DNA from 3 places in the Kitasatospora sp. NBC_01560 genome. Region 1 is predicted to be linked to each of the others. Evidence: riboswitches for the same ligand, from Rfam matches in the RefSeq annotation. Region 1 holds a riboswitch; each other region holds the start of a gene.

Region 1 (5,778 bases):
ACCGGCTCGGCGGCGACGTGTGGGCCCGGCCGACCGTCGGCATGGGCGGCGACGACGTCTTCCACGTCACGGACCGCGCCCGGCTCGCCGCCGTCGCCCGCCACTACGCCGCGGCCGGCGCCGACTGGCTGCTCGCCCGGGACGCCGGGAACTTCACCGCGGACGGGCTCCGCCACCAGTACCGGGTGGTGGTGCTCGGCGGGGCCGTGGTCCGGGCGGTCGAGCACGTCCAGCCGGATCCGGACGCGCCCTGCAACGAATCCCGCGGAGCCGCCTCCACCGTCCTGGCGGAGACCGAACTACCGGCTGGTCTTGCGGAGTTGGCGGTGGCCGCCACCAAGTCGCTCGGCCTCCCGTTCGCCGGCGTCGACCTTGCCGCGGAGAGCGGCGGCGTCGTCTTCGAGGTGAACGTCCACCCGGCGTTCGGGAGCGTCGGCGGCCTGGAGACCGTCGCCGTCCCGTACGTGGCCGCCCACCTCGTACCGGCCCGCTGAGCCGGGCCCGCTGAGCCGAGGCGACCGGGACCGACCGGGGCCGCCCCGCCGGGCCGGACCGCTCCGAAGCGGCCCGTCCCGGCGGCCTCCGCACGAGCCCCGGGACCGCCCGCGCCCGGGGCTCCAGCCCGCCCGCGGAAAGCGGCGGCCCCGCCCGTGGTCGGAAGAAGGGCCGGGAGGGTACTAGACTCGGTGAGGTTGTGAAGGCACCTCGTTCGGTGAGGCGTCGCCATGGACACAGGCCACTGACCCCACGACGTCGAGAGACGCCCAGGTTCAGGACAGGTCTCCCCGGCCTAAGGGGTGACCCCAAGTGGCTGCACCCTCGGGTGCTACGCCGTGGCGTGCCAAAGCTCTGACGAGATCAGGGGTGCCCACCTGTTCCTGCGGCTGCTTTCCGTGTGCGGCCGTGCCGGGTGGATCCTCCTGATGGCTTGGTTACGGCGGCCCGGTGTGCGGGCCGTCCGGCGGCGAGGAGGTGAGAGCTGTGGAGTGCAGTAGTCCGGGTCGAAGTCGGCCCCGCCCCCAGGAAGTCCCGCTCTTCTCCTGGCCCCCGGCACCCCTCCTCCCGTACCGCTCCCGCACCTGCCGCCGTAGCGCGCGCCGCTGACCCGGCCGGCGCCGCCGGGCGCCGTGCGCGGTGGAGGACGGCCGGGAGCCTCCCCGCCCGCCCCGCCCCGGTCACCACGTGCCCGGGAGCGGCGGCCACCGAACCGTGGAGGTCCCCGCCATGTCCGACTGGCGTGTGCGCGCAGTGCGCGCGAGCAAGCGTCCGTTCTCCCGTCCCGCCACCCCCACCCGCACCGGGTGCGCCCAGCCCGCCCCCGAGCACTCGATGGACCCGCGGCACGAGCAGCCCGGCGAGCCGCCCACGCTGGAGCGCTCGCTGGTGGACGCGGCCGTCTACCACGACGGCCGCCGCATCGCCGAGCCCACCAGCCTCGCCGACATCTACCGGCAACTGCCCGGTAAGCCGGGCACGATGGCCTGGATCGGGCTGTTCCGGCCGGCCGAGGCACAGCTGCTGGAGGCGGCCGAGCGGTTCAACCTGCACGAACTGTCCGTCGAGGACGCCATCGTGGCCCACCAGCGGCCCAAGCTGGAGCGCTACGGCGACACCCTCTTCGTGGTGCTGCGCGCCGCCCGGTACCTGGACGACGTCGAGGAGGTCGACTTCGGCGAGATCCACCTCTTCGTCGGCCCCGACTTCGTCCTCACCGTCCGGCACTCGCAGGCCCCCGACCTCTCCGCCGTCCGCCGCCGGCTGGAGGCCGACCCGGAACTGCTCGCGCTCGGTCCGGAGGCGGTGCTGTACGCGGTGCTGGACGCCGTGGTCGACGGCTACGCGCCGGTGATCGCCGGCCTCCAGCACGACATCGACGAGATCGAGACCGAGGTGTTCGGCGGCGACCCGCAGGTCTCCCGCCGCATCTACGAACTCTCCCGCGAGGTCATCGAGTTCCAGCGGGCCACCCGGCCGCTGCTGGAGATCATGAAGAGCCTGGAGGCGGGTTTCGGCAAGTACGGCACCGACGACGAGCTCCAGCGCTACCTGCGCGACGTCGCCGACCACGCCACCTACGCCGCCGAACGCGTCGACGGCTTCCGGCAGATGCTGCAGAACATCCTCGCCGTCAACGCGACCCTGGTCTCGCAGCGCCAGAACGAGGAGATGAAGCAGCTCGCCGAGGCCGGGCACGCGCAGAACGACGAGATCAAGAAGATCTCCTCCTGGGCGGCCATCCTGTTCGCGCCGACGCTGATCGGCACCGTCTACGGCATGAACTTCACCACCATGCCCGAGCTGAAGTGGGCCTTCGGCTACCCGTTCGCGATCGGCCTGATGGCGCTCGTCTGCACCGGGCTGTACCTGGTGTTCAAACGCCGCGACTGGCTCTGACCGTCCGCCCGGCCGACCTCGGCTGCGGGACGTCCTTGAGGAACACGAGGCCGTCGGCGGCCGCGAGGTGGGCCGGGTCGAGCGGGGCGTAGCCGAACCAGGGGGAGACGCGGGGCACGGGCGGGGTGTCGCGGAGGGCGGCGGCCAGCCGGCGGGCGTCGACGAGGCAGCGGTCCTGCGGGAGTGCGTGGAGGAGGCCTTCGACGGTGTCCGGCGCAGGGGCGTCCACGCCGCGGTGCCGGATCGTGCCGAGGGCGGTGGCCAGGAAGGCGTACTCCTCACCGAGCTGCTCGCTCACCAGCGCGCCGGCGCTCCACCACTCCAGTGGCGTCCCGCCCATCCGCATGCTGCTCTTCTCGCGCTGGAGGTGGGCGTTGTGGGCGTGGACGAGTGCCGGGCCCCGGGCCGCGAGGGCGAGGAGGTTCCGGGCCATCATCTCGTCCCGCAGGCCCACCAGCCGGGCCATCCGGGCCGGTGAGGTGTCGGCCATCCAGTGGTGATAGCGCAGCAGGCCGGTCGCGGTGCGCCCGTGGAGGCGTGCCCGGTCCAGTTCCTCCGGTGAGGTCGCCGCGGCCAACTGCGGTGTCTGTGCGTCGAGCAGGGACACCAGGTCGTCGGCGAGCAGCCGCAGCCGGCCGGCCTCGGCGGACTGTCCGACGGACCGGCTCGGGTCCGTCATCGCGGCGGGGTCGGTCCACCGGTCGTCGGCGCCGAGCAGGCGGTCGAGCGTCTGCGCGGTGCAGGGCAGCAGGCCCGCCCCGACCTGGCGCGAGAGGTAGGCGTGCAGTGCGGTGAGGGCCCGGCGGGGGCTCGCGGCGCCGGTGATCTCCAGTGGGCCGTCGAAGCCGGCGAAGCGGAGCTGCTCGGACGCGGGCCGGCCGTCGTTGTGGGCGCGCATCCGGCGGACGAGTTCGCGGTTGGCCGCGGAGGCGCCCCAGCCGTGGCTGAATCCGTGCTCCATGACCACGTCGAGACTGCCCGCGCCCGAGGTGACGTAGTCGTCCACCAGCAGGCCCGCCAGGCAGTCGCTCTCGATCGTGATCGTCCGGTAGCCCCCCTGCTCGACGAGTTGCCGGAAGAGCTCGTTGCGCAGGTCGAGCAGGCTCTCCTCGCCGTGGGTGGGCTCGCCCAGGGCGAGCAGCCGCGGCCGGTTCGGGAGCAGCCGCAGGACGGCGGAAGCGTCGACGGTGTGGATGGTGTCCTTCGTGTCGGTAACCATGGCTTCCACGCTATCGTTGAACCTTCGGTGGAGACTTTTCCGCGATATCGTCGGTGCCATGGGCCGAAACCCTCAAAGCGGTGGGCAGCTGAGGCCGATCGACCTGGCGCGCCGGCACGGGCTCTCCACGCAGGCGGTCAGGAACTACGAGGAGGCCGGCATCCTCCCGGCGGCCGCTCGTACGCCGACCGGCTACCGCACCTACACCCCGCTGCACGCGCGGGCCCTCACCGCATTCCTCGCCCTGCTGCCCGGGCACGGCCACCGGACGGCGGCGTCGATCATGCAGGCCGTGAACCGGGGCGCGGCCGACGAGGCGTTCCAGCTCATCGACGAGAGTCACGCCCAACTGCTCGACGACCGGCGGACGCTCCGGGCCGTGGAGAACGCCCTCCGCGACCTTGCGCCCGGCACGGCGCCCGGCCCGGCATCCGGGCCCGGTGCGCTCCCCGGGCCGACCGCGGGGCCGGGGGCGCCTGCGGAGCCCGAGCGGGCGGCGGTGCCCTCGTCGGGCGGCACGTTCATCGGGCCGCTGGCCCGGAAGCTCGGGATCCGGCCCGCGACGCTGCGCGCCTGGGAACAGGCCGGGCTGCTGCACCCGCGCCGCGACCCGCTGACCGGATACCGCGTGTACGACGGGGCCGACGTCCGGGATGCCCGGATGACTCACCAACTCCGGCGGGGCGGCTATCTGTTGGAGCAGATCGCCCCGCTGATCGCCCAGGTGCGGGCGGCCGGTGGGCCGGTGCCGCTGGAGGCCGTCCTGGACGACTGGCGCAGCCGGCTGTCCGCCCGCGGGCGGGCGATGCTGACTGGGGCCGCCGAGCTGGACGCGTACCTCTGTGAGCGTGGACGGGACTGAGGCCGCCCGGGCAGCCGCAGTGAGCCGGGCCCGACTGCCCCTTCCGGACCGGGCGGCTCCGGACCGACACCACGGTGGCCGAGGGCGATCCCGTCGCGCCGGCGACCACGGCGTTCCGGCGCCGAGCGGACGGGCTGGCGGGGGTTTCCGGCCTGCGTCACAACTCGGCCTCGCCGGGGGCCCGTTGGCTGGCGCCGGCGGTTGCGGACCGGGATGCTTCGGAGGCCGGGGGCCCTGGGTGGTCCGGGGGTGGCGAGGAGGCGGCTGTGGGGGAGCGGGCGGAGCGGACCGGTCGGGAGGCACAGGCCGGTCGTCAGGCAGGGGACGTACGGGACGTACAGGATGTACGGGGTGATCAGGACGATCGGGGCGGGTCCGGTGGCGGGCGGTGGCGGCTGTTGGCCGCCGCCGCTGCCGCCGCGGCCGTCTGCGGAGGGCTGCTCGGCGGCGCGGTGGGTCTCTTCCTCTTCCTCTTCTCGGACTGGTTCGACCCGATCGCCGTCCTTGTCCACGATCGCGGCTTCTGCTTCTTGATGATGTGCATGCCGGAGTACTAGCCAGGGGGCCGGTTCGGGATGCCGCGCCCCCGCCGATCGGGGGCGTGGCGGGCAGCCGGGGGGCGTGTTAGCTTCCGGCCCATGGGATCACGTGGGGGGCGCGGGGCGGCGGCACAACAGGCGATCGAGGGTTTGCGCGAGTTGGCGGGAGCCGGACTGGAGGCGGCGGAGGTCTTTCGGACGGCCGATCAACTCCTGCGCGATGTGCTGGAGTTCGATGCGGTCTGCTGGCACACCGCCGATCCGGCGACGGGTCTGGTCAACTCCGTGTTCAGCGACGACCTCAGCCTGTCCGCCTTCCAGGACGCCGTCCGGTTGGAGGTCTGGGCGGACGACGTCGCCACCTTCCCGAAGATCCGGCACAGCGGCGTCCGTGCCGAGGCGCTCAGCCGGGTGACGCAGGGCCGGCCCGAACGCAGCGTCCGCTACCGCGAGCAGATCGCCCCGGCCGGGTTCGGGGACGAACTGCGTGCGGTGTTCGACGCGCACGGCGGGATGTGGGGCTGCGCCGCGTTCATGCGGTCACCGGACCGCGGGCCCTATCTCGGCCGGCAGCGCGAGCTGGCCGACGCCGCCGCCCGTCACCTCGGCCACGCGCTGCGCGCCTGCCACCTACCGGGTGGCGGGGCGGTGGCCGGGACATCGGCCGGGGTGGCGGCGGCGGGGCCGGCGGGCTGGGCCGACCCGTCGGACACCGGGCCCGCCGTCCTGGTGTTCGGTGCCGGTAACCGCCTGCTCGGCGTCTC
Region 2 (5,778 bases), 8.7 Mb from region 1:
GCCGCGTAGAGCAAGGTCAGGAACATCGGTCCCCCCCGGTGATTCGTGTGTGTCCTGGCACCAGTACACGCACGAACGGGGTTGATCGGTTGCCGGACCGCGGTGATCTCCTGACGCTCCGCCGGTTCCCACGGGAAGGGCCGGCCGGCCCGGTGGTCTTTCGCGCTCCGGGGGCGCCGTCCCGCCGGTCCTGCCGAACCGGGCGACGGCCACTCGGTGGCCCGGCGGTGTCGGCAGTCGGAACGGTCGGCGTCGTTCGAGGACGATCCCGATCGCTCTCGTACCGCTGGGATACCGTGTAGTTCGCGTGCGTCGAGATCCGAGCGCGGATTCCTTCTGGGGGGCTTGATGGAACGTCGTACTGTCCTGCGTGGGTTGGTGGGTGTGCCGGTCGGAGCGATGGCGGTGGTCGCCGCTGCGGGGACCGCCCGGGCGGATTTCACCACCACCGTCAATCCGTCGGCCAACTGGGGGACTTGGGAGGGCTGGGGCACCTCGTTGGCCTGGTGGGCCAATCAGCTGGGCCCTCAGGAGGATCTGGCCGATGTGCTGTTCAGCCGGAAGACCGTCCAGTTCCGCGGTCGGACACTGCCCGGCCTGGGGATGAACGTGGTCCGTTACAACGCCGGCGCCTCGGGGACGAACAGCATCGCGGGCCGGACGATGCAGCCCGCGCCGACGCTGGACGGGTTCAAGCGGATCGAGGGCTACCAGCGCGACTGGTACTCGGCGGACCCGCAGTCGGCGAGCTGGAACTGGAACGCCGACGCGAACCAGCGCGACATGATGTGGCTGGCTCGCGACCGGGGCGCCGACAAGTTCGAGCTCTTCAGCAACTCGCCGATGTGGTGGATGCTGAAGAACGACGACCCGCGCGGGGCGCCCAACGGCTACACCTGCAATCTGCGGGACGACAACTTCGGCCGTCACGCGGCGTACCTGGCGACGGTGGCGCGGTACGCCCACGACCACTGGGGTATCGACTTCGCTTCCGTGCAACCGGTCAACGAGCCGGGAGCCGACTGGGCGGCGGCGCCGAACTCTCCCGCCGGGCAGGAGGGCTGCCACTACGACCGCCCCCAGCTGGCCGAGATCATCCGGCAGACCCGCTCCCAACTTGATGCCCGGGACCTGGGTTGGATGATGGTGGCAGGTCTCGACGACTGGGGCGTCAGCAGTGCCGTGTCCAACTGGGCCGGCAACTCCGACTTCAACGCCGCCACCCGTGCGGCCGTGGGGCGGGTCAACGTGCACGGCTACGAGTTCGGGGGCGACCGCGACGCGCTCTACAAGGTCGTGGCGGCGGACGGCAAGAACATCTGGATGTCCGAGTACGGTGACGGAGACACCAGCGGCATGGTCCTCGCCCAGAACCTCAACTTCGACCTGCGCTGGCTGCACCCCACGGCGTGGGTCATGTGGCAGATCCTCGACTGGGAGAACTACGGTGCGATCACTCTCACCAACGGGGTGATCGGGGCGGTCAACGCCAAGTACTTCGTACTCGCCCAGTACATGCGGCACATCCGCCCGGGGATGAGGATCATCGACGCGGGCAACCCCGACGCCGTCGCCGCCTACGACAGCGTCAACCACAAGCTGGTCATCGTCGCCGTGAACCACGGGGAGGGGAAGATGATCGACTTCGACCTGTCCAGGTTCAGCGGGCCGGGGCAGGACGGTGCCCTGATCGGTCGGTGGGCCACCGGGACGAACCCCGGTGGCGAGCGCTACCAGTACTACGCGGACACCCTCGTGCGCGGCAACCGGTTCTGGTCCTACTTCAACGCCCGCACCGTACAGACCTTCGAGATCTCCGACGTGTACCTGTAGCCCGGGCGGCCTTGCAAGGGCCTCACGGCCTCCGCCGGCCGTGGTCATGTGAAGATCCTCGACATCGGGGCCGTCGCCGTCGGGGGCGGCCCCGATGGTCCGTCCGCCCCTGGACGGAGCCGTTCGGATGCACGGCCACGCAGGGTCGGCCGGATCCGGCGAGCCTGAGGCCGAGCGGAAGCCTTGAGGCAGTGACTGCTCGCGGCGCCGGCGCTGTCCAGAGGTAGGTTCGGCTGCACATGGCCGGCGCCGGGGCGCTCAGCGACTTTCCGGAGAACAGGCCGAGGTGCACGACGGGAGAGTTTGATGAGTGTTGCCAGGGTTGCTGTCGTGACCAGTGACGTTGGTGTCGAGCACGACGTGGATCTCCCGCTGATCGTGGAGGCGCTGCGCGCCGACGGGTTGGCGGCAGAGCCGGTGGTGTGGGATGCGACGCCGGTTTCCTGGGAGCGGTTCGATCTGGCTGTCATCCGGTCGACCTGGGACTACGTGGAACGACTCGACGAGTTCCTGGCATGGGCCGACACCACGGCGGGCGCCACCCGGCTGTGGAACCCTGCGCCCGTGGTCCGCTGGAACAGCGACAAGCACTACCTGCTGGAGCTCACCCGGCAGGGGGTCGCCGTCGTGCCGACCCGGTTCATCGAGCCAGGAGCACGGTTCACCCGGGAAGACTTCGACCAGGTGGACGGAGTGGTGGTCAAGCCCGCGGTGTCCGCGGGAGCACTGGACACCGCGCGCTACGAGCCCGGCCGCCACGCAGACGCCGCCCGCCACGCCCGGATGCTGCTGGACCGGGGCCGCAGCGTGATGGTCCAGCCGTATCTGCCCGGGGTGGCAGAAGGAGAACGCGCCCTGATCTTCGCCTCCGGCGCGTTCAGTCATGCGATCCGCAAGGAACCTCTGCTGACCGAGCCGGGGGTGATCGACAACGACCGGGTGCCACATCTCGGCGTCGCACCGTATCAGCCGACCGAAACGGAGGTCCGCACCGCGCTGGCGGCGCTGGCAGCGATTCCGTCGCCGCACGTCCCGCTGTTCGCCCGGGTGGATCTGGTGCTGGACAACGCCGGGGAACCGGTGGTCCTGGAGCTGGAGCTCATCGAGCCGAACCTGTTCCTTCAGAGCGATCCGGAAGGACCGGGGCGTTTCGTCAAGGCGGTGGCAGGGCGCGTCGCAGAACCACGGCACTGACTCGACGGCAGTACTCCAAGGCACTGACCCCCCGAGCAGGGCGGGACCTGCTCGGAAGAAGGCGTCCACGGTATGCGGCGAGCGTGACCGAGGCTGTGCTCGCCTGCGTGCCGCCTCCTCACCGGTCTCGCCGAGCGGCCACCGCCCTCCGGGTGGGCGGCCAGTTCCGACCGGCTCTTCCCCGGTATCCGGCCCGCCCGGCACCCCGCCCGGCACATCTGCGCCACCGTGCTGTGCCGGCGCCTCGGGTTGGCTTCCGGGGCCCTGGTGGCGGCGCGGCGTCATCCGCCTCGACCGGGACGTCCGCCCCGACGTCCGAGGCGAGGGCGTGACGTGGCGGGGCGGACCGTGGTGATCGGAATCCCGCTGTCCGAGCGAGTCAAGGTCCGGTCAAGGACTGGGTTTCGCGCGCCGGGTGGGCCTATCCTTGTGCGGGTTTGAACAGACACCTCGTTCGGTGAGGCGTCTTCACGGACACAGGCCACTGATCCCACCCGTCGAGAGACGCTCCGGATCAGGACAGGTCTCCCCGACCTAAGGGGTGACCCCAAGTGGCTTCCCGCGTGCTGCGGGACACGCCGTGGAGTGCCAAAGCTCTGACGAGTTGGGGTGCACCGGGTTGTCGCCCGGTTTCCCCTTGCCGTGCCGCTGCGACGTCGGATCGTGGCCGGATCGGGAGGAGGCGGGATGGACAGTAGTCCGGGCCACAGTCGGCCCTTCCTCGTGTTGTCCTCGCCGTCCTTCATCGGCCCGGGGCAGCCTCTTCTCCCCTGAACCGCTCGACTCGCAGCGACTCTTCCCGACCGGGCCCGCCCGGCGGGAGCTGTTGCCGTGCGCCGGTGTCACCCCGGGTACGGACCGCCGCGCGAGCCAGGGGCGCGGAGGTGGCTGCCCCGGTGCCGCCTGATGCCTCGCCCCAGCCGCCGGACGAGGCCGCCGACGCACTGCGCGACCTCCAGCCGGGCGAGCGCGAGAACCTGCTCGCCCGGATGCCGGCCGGCGAGGCATCCCAGCTGCGGTCACTGCTCACGCACCGCGAGGGCACCGCGGGCGGCGCGATGACCACGGTGCTGGTCACCGCCCGGCCCGCGCAGACGATCGCCGAGGTGCGGGCGGAGCTGGCCGCGCAGGCGGAGCACCGGACCGAGATCGACTCCGTGGTGGTGCTGGACGACGACGGCCGACTGGTGGGCGATGTCCCGCTGTTCGAACTGGCGGTCGCCGAGGACACGGCCGTGGTCGGAGATCTGGTGGAGTGGCTGGCCCAGTTCGGTCCACCGGTCACGGTCCGCCCCGACACCCGCCTGGCGGAGGCCGCCGACCGGCTGGTCGCCGCCCGCGCCACCTCCCTGCTCGTCGTCGACGGCACCGGGCGCCCGATCGGCCGGATCCTCGCCGACGACATTCTCGACTCCCTGCTGCCCGAGCGCGGGCGCCTGCACTTCCGGAGGCTCCTCAAGTGACCCGCGACCTCGACACCGCCCCCGTCACCGCCGCGCCGACCGTCACCGCGGCGCCGACCGTCACCGCGGCGCCGACCGTCACCGCGGCGCCGACCGTCGCCGCGGCCTCGCCCACCCGCCGCAAGGGCTGGCGCCGCATCGCGGCCGTCACGATGATCGCCGGCCCCGGCCTGGTCGCCGCCAACGCCGGAAATGACGCCGCAGGCATCGCCACCTACGCCAGCGCCGGCTCCCAGTACGCCTACGGCACGCTGTTCTTCATGGTGCTGGTCACCATCGCCCTGGTCATGGTGCAGGAGATGGCCGTGCGGCTCGGGGCGCACACCGGCAAGGGCCTCGGTGCGCTGATCCGCGAACAGTTCAGCCTCCGCCTCACCGCGCTCGCCGTGTTCTGCCTGGGGCTGGCCAACACCGGACTGGTCGTCAGCGAGTTCGCCGGCATCGGCGCCGCGTTCGAGCTCCTCGGCGTCCCCAAGTGGGCGGTCATCCCGCCCGCCGCCGTCCTGCTGTGGGCGCTGGTGCTGTTCGGCTCCTACAAGTGGGCCGAACGGATATTCCTGATCATGTCGCTGGCCTTCTTCGCGTACCCCGTCGCGATGGTCCTCGGCCACCCCGACTGGGGGCAGGTCGGCGAGCACCTGGCTGTCCCGCACATCGAACCGAGCAAGGACTTCATCCTGCTCGCGGTCGCGCTGATCGGTACGACCGTCAGCCCGTACATGCAGTTCTACGCCGCCGCCGGCGTCGTCGACCGCGGCGCCAAGCCCGAGGACTACAAGCTGATCCGCGCGGACGCCGTCGTCGGCGCCGTGTTCGCCTGCCTGATCAGCCTCACCATCATCATCGCCACCGCCTCCGCGATCGGCGGCACCGGCCCGCTCGAATCCGCCGCCCAGGCCGCCGAAGCACTCAAGCCGGTCGCCGGACACGGCGCAGAGCTGCTGTTCGCCCTCGGACTCGTCGGAGCCTCCGCCCTGGCCGGCGCCGTCGTCCCCCTGTCGGCCGGCTACGCGGTCGGTGAGGCGGTGGGTGTCGAACGTCGGTCTCCCGCAGCTTCCGCGACGCGCCGCTGTTCCTCGGGGTGTTCACCGCGCAGATCGCCCTCGGCGCGATCGTCGCGCTCGTTCCCGTGATCTCACTGACGGTTACTACCTCTGGCCGGAAGGGCTCGCCCACTACGTTCTCGACCATGGCGTCAGGCTGCCGGCCGAGTTCGTCGACCACATAGAACAGCGGCGCGAAGCTCTGGAAGTGCTTGAGAGGGACAGCTCATGGTGGCGGCAGAACG
Region 3 (5,778 bases), 640 kb from region 1:
CGGCGACGGTGGCCCGCAGGCTGGTGGTGTCACCACGCTCGTCGCGGCGCGCCCGCAACCCGGTGGGGCTGAGACCGGAGCCGTTCAGGGCCTGCAGCAGCAGTGCCCGGATGTGCGTCTCCGCGCCGCGCTCGCACTCCAGGTGGACGGTGGCGCGCACTGTGGAGTCGGGGTCCGTTCCCGCGGCCGGTGCCCGGTCGAGCAGCCGGCCGGCCGGGCGCAGGACCACGTGCACGGCCAGGACCGTGAGCGTGCCCAGCAGGGCGAGGTCGAGCTTGCCGGAGGCGGCCAGGACGCCGACGGCGGCCGAGCACCACAGTGTGGCGGCCGTGTTCAGCCCGCGGACCCCGCCTCCGTCGCGCAGGATCACGCCACCGCCCAGGAAGCCGATCCCGGAGACGACGTAGGAGGCGACCCTCGTCGGGCTGCCGGCGTCGCCGACGGCCTCGCTGTAGAGCACGAACAGCGTCGCGCCCGCCGCCACCAGGGCGTTCGTGCGCAGGCCCGCCATCCGGGCCCGCCACTGGCGCTCGACGCCGATCAGCGCCCCGCAGCCGACGCCGACGGCGAGGCGGATCACGAAGTCGAAGGTGGTCAGGGTGTGCACGGGGCACCTCCTCGTTGATGGGTGGTACGTCGAGTCAACCCCGGGTGGGTGAAGCCCAGGCTGCTTCGGCGAAGCGCGGGTCGTACTTGTAGCCGATCTGGCGGACAGTGGCGATCACGGCCCGATGGGCGGGGCCGAGCTCGCTCCGCAGCCTGGTGATGTGGGTGGAGACGGTCCGGGTGTCGCCGTTGTCGGGCCGGCCCCAGACGGTCTCCATCAGGGTGCTCCGGGAGTGGACGCGCAGGGGGTGGGCCACCAGATGGGCAAGGAGCTCGAACTCCATTTAGGTGAGGCCGAGTTCGCGGCCGGCGACGGTCGCGGTCCGCAGTGCGGGGTCGACCACCAGGTTCCCGGGGGTGGCGCGAGCCGGTTCGGGAAGCCCGGGCGACCCGGCCTGCGGCGCCGCACTCCTGGTACGGATGGCCGAGGTCACGATGGTGCGGTCGGAGAAGATCACGTTCAGGCGTGGGTAGCGCACGACCATGTCAGGCTCCTTCTGCGGTCAGTGGTCGGGGTGCCAGGTGGCTTCGAGGCGGGTCGTGCCGTCGGTGGTGGTGACGGCCTTCCAGTGGGCCCTCATCCGGACCGGAGGGCCGGCGGGCGCCTGGGCGGCAATCGCGTCCAGCACCGGGCTGTCGAGCGGACTGGCGGCGAGCCGGCGGAGGATCCCGCTGACGGTGGTGCGCAGGCGTCCGGGAGCGGCCGGGGCGTGGAAGGCGGCGAGGGTGGCCATGGGTAACTCACCTTCGTGAGGGGGCGATGGGCATGCGAGGGCATGGCGCGGCCGAGTGGCTGGTGAAGCGGGGCGTGTCTGGCGGTTCGTCAGCAGTCGGACGTGCGTGCGGCGGCGCGGGTGAGGCGGTGTGCGGCGGCGGGCGGCAGGTTCGCGAATCGGGCGAGCCAGTCCGGGCGGTGGCCCTGGCTGGCCAGCAGGTAGGCGAGGTGGACGCGCGGTTCGTACGCCGAGGCGACGGTGTTGGGCGTGCCGGAGTACGGGCAGGTCCCGGGGTCGTCGAGGCGGTAGGAGCGTTCGATTCCGTCGTCCAGGGCCAGGGAGACGCGCGGACAGACATGCGGCGGCGCGAAGGACCGTGATGCGTCGTGCACGGCTGTGCCCGTCCTTCCACGGGGCAGGGCGCGGGTCAGGTTCCGAGCGGCGGAGTGGCGGACCGGTGAGGCAGTCATGACGTGGCTCCCTACCCCCTCGGCAGCGGGGGCGGTCGGGGCGCGCAGCAACGAATCCCCTGCGAACGCGCGCCACAGCGACCCCGCGAGCGGCATCGGGCCGTGCGGGGGCGAAGGCGAAGAGCGAAAGGGGTTACCGCGTGCCGGTGGAGTGCGAGGGCATGCTGGTGGGGGGCCGTTCGTGGCCCGGACTACTACTGCTCGAATCCATGTCTCTCGCCTCCCTCCGGCCGGCGGCGCACATCGTGTGCGCCGCACCGACGCGGCAAGGAGTACACCGGCGCGGCATGAGCCGGTACACCCCAACTCGTCAGAGCTTTGGCACTCCACGGCGTGATCCCCTGTGAGGGGGAAGCCACTTGGGATCAACCCTTAGGTCGGGAAGATCTGTCCTGAACCTGGGCGTCTCTCGACGTCGTCGGGTCAGTGGCCTGTGTCCGTGAAGACGCCTCACCGAACGAGGTGCCTTTCAAAACCTCGACAAGCGTAGACCCTGCCCGGCCATGCGGCTGCCACATTTGCTGAATCTTAACGCCTCGGTCACGCCCCGTGACGGACAGCGTCCCTCGGCCGGGCCGACGACTCGGCCGCCCTTCGGTTGCCCTCTTGGGTGACCTGCTCGACACGGCCGCCACCGACCAGGGACACGGGTGTGCGACCACCGGCACCCACCGACGGCCGGAGTCCCAACCACGGACAGACGGAAGAGCGGCTCCGTGGCCGACGTGTCCAGGCTGCCGCCGCCGCAGAGCTGAGGGCTGTCGCCCGCCCCACGGCCCACCGGAGGATCACCCCGCCGCCCACATCCCGCCGGCTACGAGGTGAACCCGGGAGCCGACCGCGCCGACCAGGCCGGAGTGTCCATCATCGACCACCACTTCGCCACCAAGCAGTTCGTGCGGCACGAGGAACGCGAGCACAAGAGCGGCCGCGGCTGCCCGGCCGACTGGTCCGCCATCGTGCCCGCGACCAGCGGCTCGACTCCCCCGTCTGGCAGCGCCGCTACGAGCCGACCAGGATGCTGCCCAACTTCTCGCCCCATCCCGCGCCTTGGCCCGCCTGCGCCGCCGAGGACTGAGTCGGTGACGCTCGGCCGGTTCGTGGAGCCGGCCGGGGCGGTGCTCAACCTCTGCGGCAGCGGCGTCTACGCGCTGCGAACGCTGCGCGGATCGTTACGGCCGAACCTCGTCACCTGGCTGCTGTAAGCCCTCACACCGGGCGTGGCGTTCGCGGCCCAAGCCGCTCGCCACGTCAGCCTGCCCGCCCTCACCACTCTCAGCATGGGCCTCGGCCCGTTGCTGGTGTTCCTGTGCGCCTCCGGCCGACCCAAGCGCGCCCGCAAGAAGAAGGCCCGTCGCAAGAAGAAGGCGAACCACGGCCGCAAGCCCGGACAGTGACCCCGTAGACCCACCCGGTGCCGCGTGCCACCGGCACCGGGTGCACCTTTTCGGCCCCGAGTCCGTAGTCCGGCTGTGCGGCGGATTCCGGTCCGCATCGCCCGCCGAGGAATCGAGTCCTTCACCCGCCTCGGCGGCCGCCGTTGACCATCGGGCGCACCGTCGCCTGGCTCGGCGGCTTCTGGCGGCGGCTCCATCACCGCTACGAGAGAAAGGTCGGCCATTTCGCCGCCGCACCCATCTGTTGTCGGCGCCGTTCGCAGCACGTGTGACGTACCCCGTCGGCCGCTACGGGACGTTCCAGGCGGCGATGACCGGCTGCCCCTGTTCCGTGTTCAGGAAGCCGAGAGTGCCCGGACGCGGGTGGCCGAGCAGTCGGCCGGCGGACGGGGCGAGGCCGAGCCAGCGTACGGCGAGTACGCGCGCGAGATGCCCGTGCGCGACGACGGCGACGTCGCCGTCACCCAGGAGCTGCCGGATCCGGTCGAGTACTGCGTCGGTGCGAGCGGCCACCTGCTGGAGTCGCTCGCCAGGATGCGCGGCGTCGCCGGGGACGACGCCGTCCCGCCACAGGTCCCACCCCGGCCTCGCTTCCTGGATCTGCTCCGTGGTCAGGCCCTCATAGCCGCCGTAGTCCCACTCCACCAGGTCAGGATCGGGCTTGACGTCGGTCAGGCCCGCCAGTTCGGCCGTCCGCACGGCGCGGCTCAGGGGACTGCTGAAGACGGCGACCGGACGGTGCTGAGCCAGCCTCGGGGCGAGTGCCCTGGCGGCGGCCTCACCTGCGGCCGTCAGCGGAACGTCGGTCCGGCCCGCATGCCGGCCCGACAGGCTCCATTCCGTCTGGCCGTGCCTGATCACAATCAGCTCACCCATGGCCCTGGACGATGCCTGACGGCTCGTCTGCCCGCTGGACGGGCGTGTGCGGTCAGCCACGAGTGCCGGCGACCTGGCGTACGGCCTTGGCGACCGCCGCGAAGTCCTTCTTGAGGATCATGTCGTGGTTGCTCGCGACCTTCGCGCTGATCTCGATGTTCGAGTTCCGCTCGGTGACGGCCTGGAGGCTGGCGCGGATCCGCTCCTGTTCGTCGCCCTTGCTGCCGAGTGAGGACCCAGAGGCGACCACGTACCGTGCCGGGACGGCAATGGCGTCCAGAACCGGGCCCATCAAGCTCGCGCGGGCGACCTTGCCGAGTTCGATGTTGCACTCGGCCATCTGCGCGGCGGTCAGCCGGGGCGTCAGGCCGGTCGGGCGAGCCAGGGCCACCAGGGGAGCGAGGCGGCGGAAGAGCTTGCGGATCCGCTGCTCCATCGCGTCGTCCAGCCAGTCGTACGGCTGCGCGCCCTCGACCATCACCGCGCCCAGCGCCCGGTCCGGGTTGCGGCTGGCCCAGTGCGCCGCGACGAACGCCCCGTAGGACCAGCCCACCACCACCGCACGGTCCACGCCCCGGGCGGTGAGCACCGCATCGACGTCCGTGACCATGGTCGCGAAGGAGTAGTCCGCCGAGCGCCCCGACTTCCGGCCGCGGCCCCGCATGTCGTAGGTGATGTGCCGCCAGCGCGGCCCCAGCTCGGCAATGGTGTGCCGCCAGTAGCCCTGGGTGGCGAACTGGCCGTTGACGTAGATCACGGGGGTGCCGGAACCGCCGGTGTCGGTGGCGGCCAGGGCCGTGTCGTCCACCGGCACCATGCCGGTCCACTGTGTGTTCGTCATGACGTCCTCCTGGTCGGGGTGGCCCACGTGCCGTCAGGCGGCGTCGAGGGCGCCGGTGATCTTGCGGATGATGTCGGCCAGGACCGGGCCGGGCTCACCCTTGAGGCCGCGGGTGGCCGCGCCGATGGCGACCAGGACGGTGCTGCGGAAGTTCTCGGCCTCGGCCTGGTCCTGCCGTTTGAGCAGGCCCATCGCCGCCGTCAGAGCCGGCAGCACCTGGTCCGCGACGGCGGCCACGGATGTGCTGTCGAGCTTCGCGCCCTCGGACTTCTCGGCGAGCACGTGCCCGACCAGGCCGGTCGCGGCCGACAGGGCGATGGAGCCCTCGGTGGCGATCTTGTGGGGCTTGTTGGTGGCACTGGCGGCGGTCAGCAGCGCGACGGCGCCGTGGGCGGCGGTGCGGAGGGTCAGCTTGTCCTGCTCGGAGAGGGTGACGGACATGGTGGGGCGCTCCTTCGGCGGGGCGGTGTCGAGTGTTCGGTGATTGCTGAACATCTACGACGGTACATTGCGTTCAGTGATCACGCAACGCTCGAAAGCCTGGAAATCCCTTATATCCAACGGCTTTTATGCCAGCTATTGCAATGATTGTGGCGCTAAACGCAAGGAGCGATCGGGGCCGCATTGCAATGACTGTCGCGTGCCCGGATACTGTGCGGCAGGGCGCGGGACCGCCGCGCAGAAGCTGGGAGACGAACATCGATGCCCGGAGGCAGGCTCACCGACGAGGACCGCCGGCGGATCGCTACCGGGCTGGCCGAAGGGCTCGGATACACGGAGATCGGCCGCCGCCTGGACCGGCCCGCCTCCACGATCATGCGTGAGGTCACCCGCAACGGCGGACCGGACGACTACCAGGCGGACCGGGCCCA

The links. A riboswitch is a leader RNA that binds a small molecule or an ion and turns the genes downstream of it on or off. The one in region 1 is predicted to bind magnesium.
Region 2: another riboswitch for magnesium. It lies ahead of OH807_RS40870 (CBS domain-containing protein); the one in region 1 lies ahead of OH807_RS03960 (magnesium and cobalt transport protein CorA).
Region 3: another riboswitch for magnesium. It lies ahead of OH807_RS06250 (hypothetical protein); the one in region 1 lies ahead of OH807_RS03960 (magnesium and cobalt transport protein CorA).

The regions. Positions count from the first base shown of each region.
Region 1 covers NZ_CP109364.1:902,469-908,246, reverse strand. The annotation lists gene OH807_RS03965 (RimK family alpha-L-glutamate ligase) at 1-494, shown strand, start outside; M-box (ykoK) riboswitch at 698-871, shown strand; gene OH807_RS03960 (magnesium and cobalt transport protein CorA) at 1,225-2,394, shown strand; gene OH807_RS03955 (erythromycin esterase family protein) at 2,372-3,613, opposite strand; gene OH807_RS03950 (TioE family transcriptional regulator) at 3,672-4,475, shown strand; gene OH807_RS03945 (hypothetical protein) at 4,874-5,032, shown strand; gene OH807_RS03940 (helix-turn-helix transcriptional regulator) at 5,114-5,778, shown strand, end outside.
Region 2 covers NZ_CP109364.1:9,568,913-9,574,690, forward strand. The annotation lists gene OH807_RS40855 (hypothetical protein) at 1-26, opposite strand, end outside; gene OH807_RS40860 (glycoside hydrolase) at 349-1,833, shown strand; gene OH807_RS40865 (RimK family alpha-L-glutamate ligase) at 2,164-3,027, shown strand; M-box (ykoK) riboswitch at 3,470-3,643, shown strand; gene OH807_RS40870 (CBS domain-containing protein) at 3,924-4,490, shown strand; gene OH807_RS40875 (NRAMP family divalent metal transporter) at 4,487-5,623, shown strand.
Region 3 covers NZ_CP109364.1:1,540,437-1,546,214, reverse strand. The annotation lists gene OH807_RS06270 (MgtC/SapB family protein) at 1-607, opposite strand, end outside; gene OH807_RS06265 (winged helix-turn-helix domain-containing protein) at 642-890, opposite strand; gene OH807_RS06260 (hypothetical protein) at 891-1,091, opposite strand; gene OH807_RS06255 (hypothetical protein) at 1,110-1,340, opposite strand; gene OH807_RS06250 (hypothetical protein) at 1,430-1,714, opposite strand; M-box (ykoK) riboswitch at 2,087-2,261, opposite strand; partial or broken gene OH807_RS06245 (nitric oxide synthase oxygenase) at 2,614-2,766, shown strand; gene OH807_RS06240 (hypothetical protein) at 2,875-2,997, shown strand; gene OH807_RS06235 (hypothetical protein) at 3,013-3,189, shown strand; gene OH807_RS06230 (histidine phosphatase family protein) at 3,478-4,065, opposite strand; gene OH807_RS06225 (alpha/beta fold hydrolase) at 4,118-4,906, opposite strand; gene OH807_RS06220 (hypothetical protein) at 4,940-5,347, opposite strand; gene OH807_RS06215 (helix-turn-helix domain-containing protein) at 5,609-5,778, shown strand, end outside.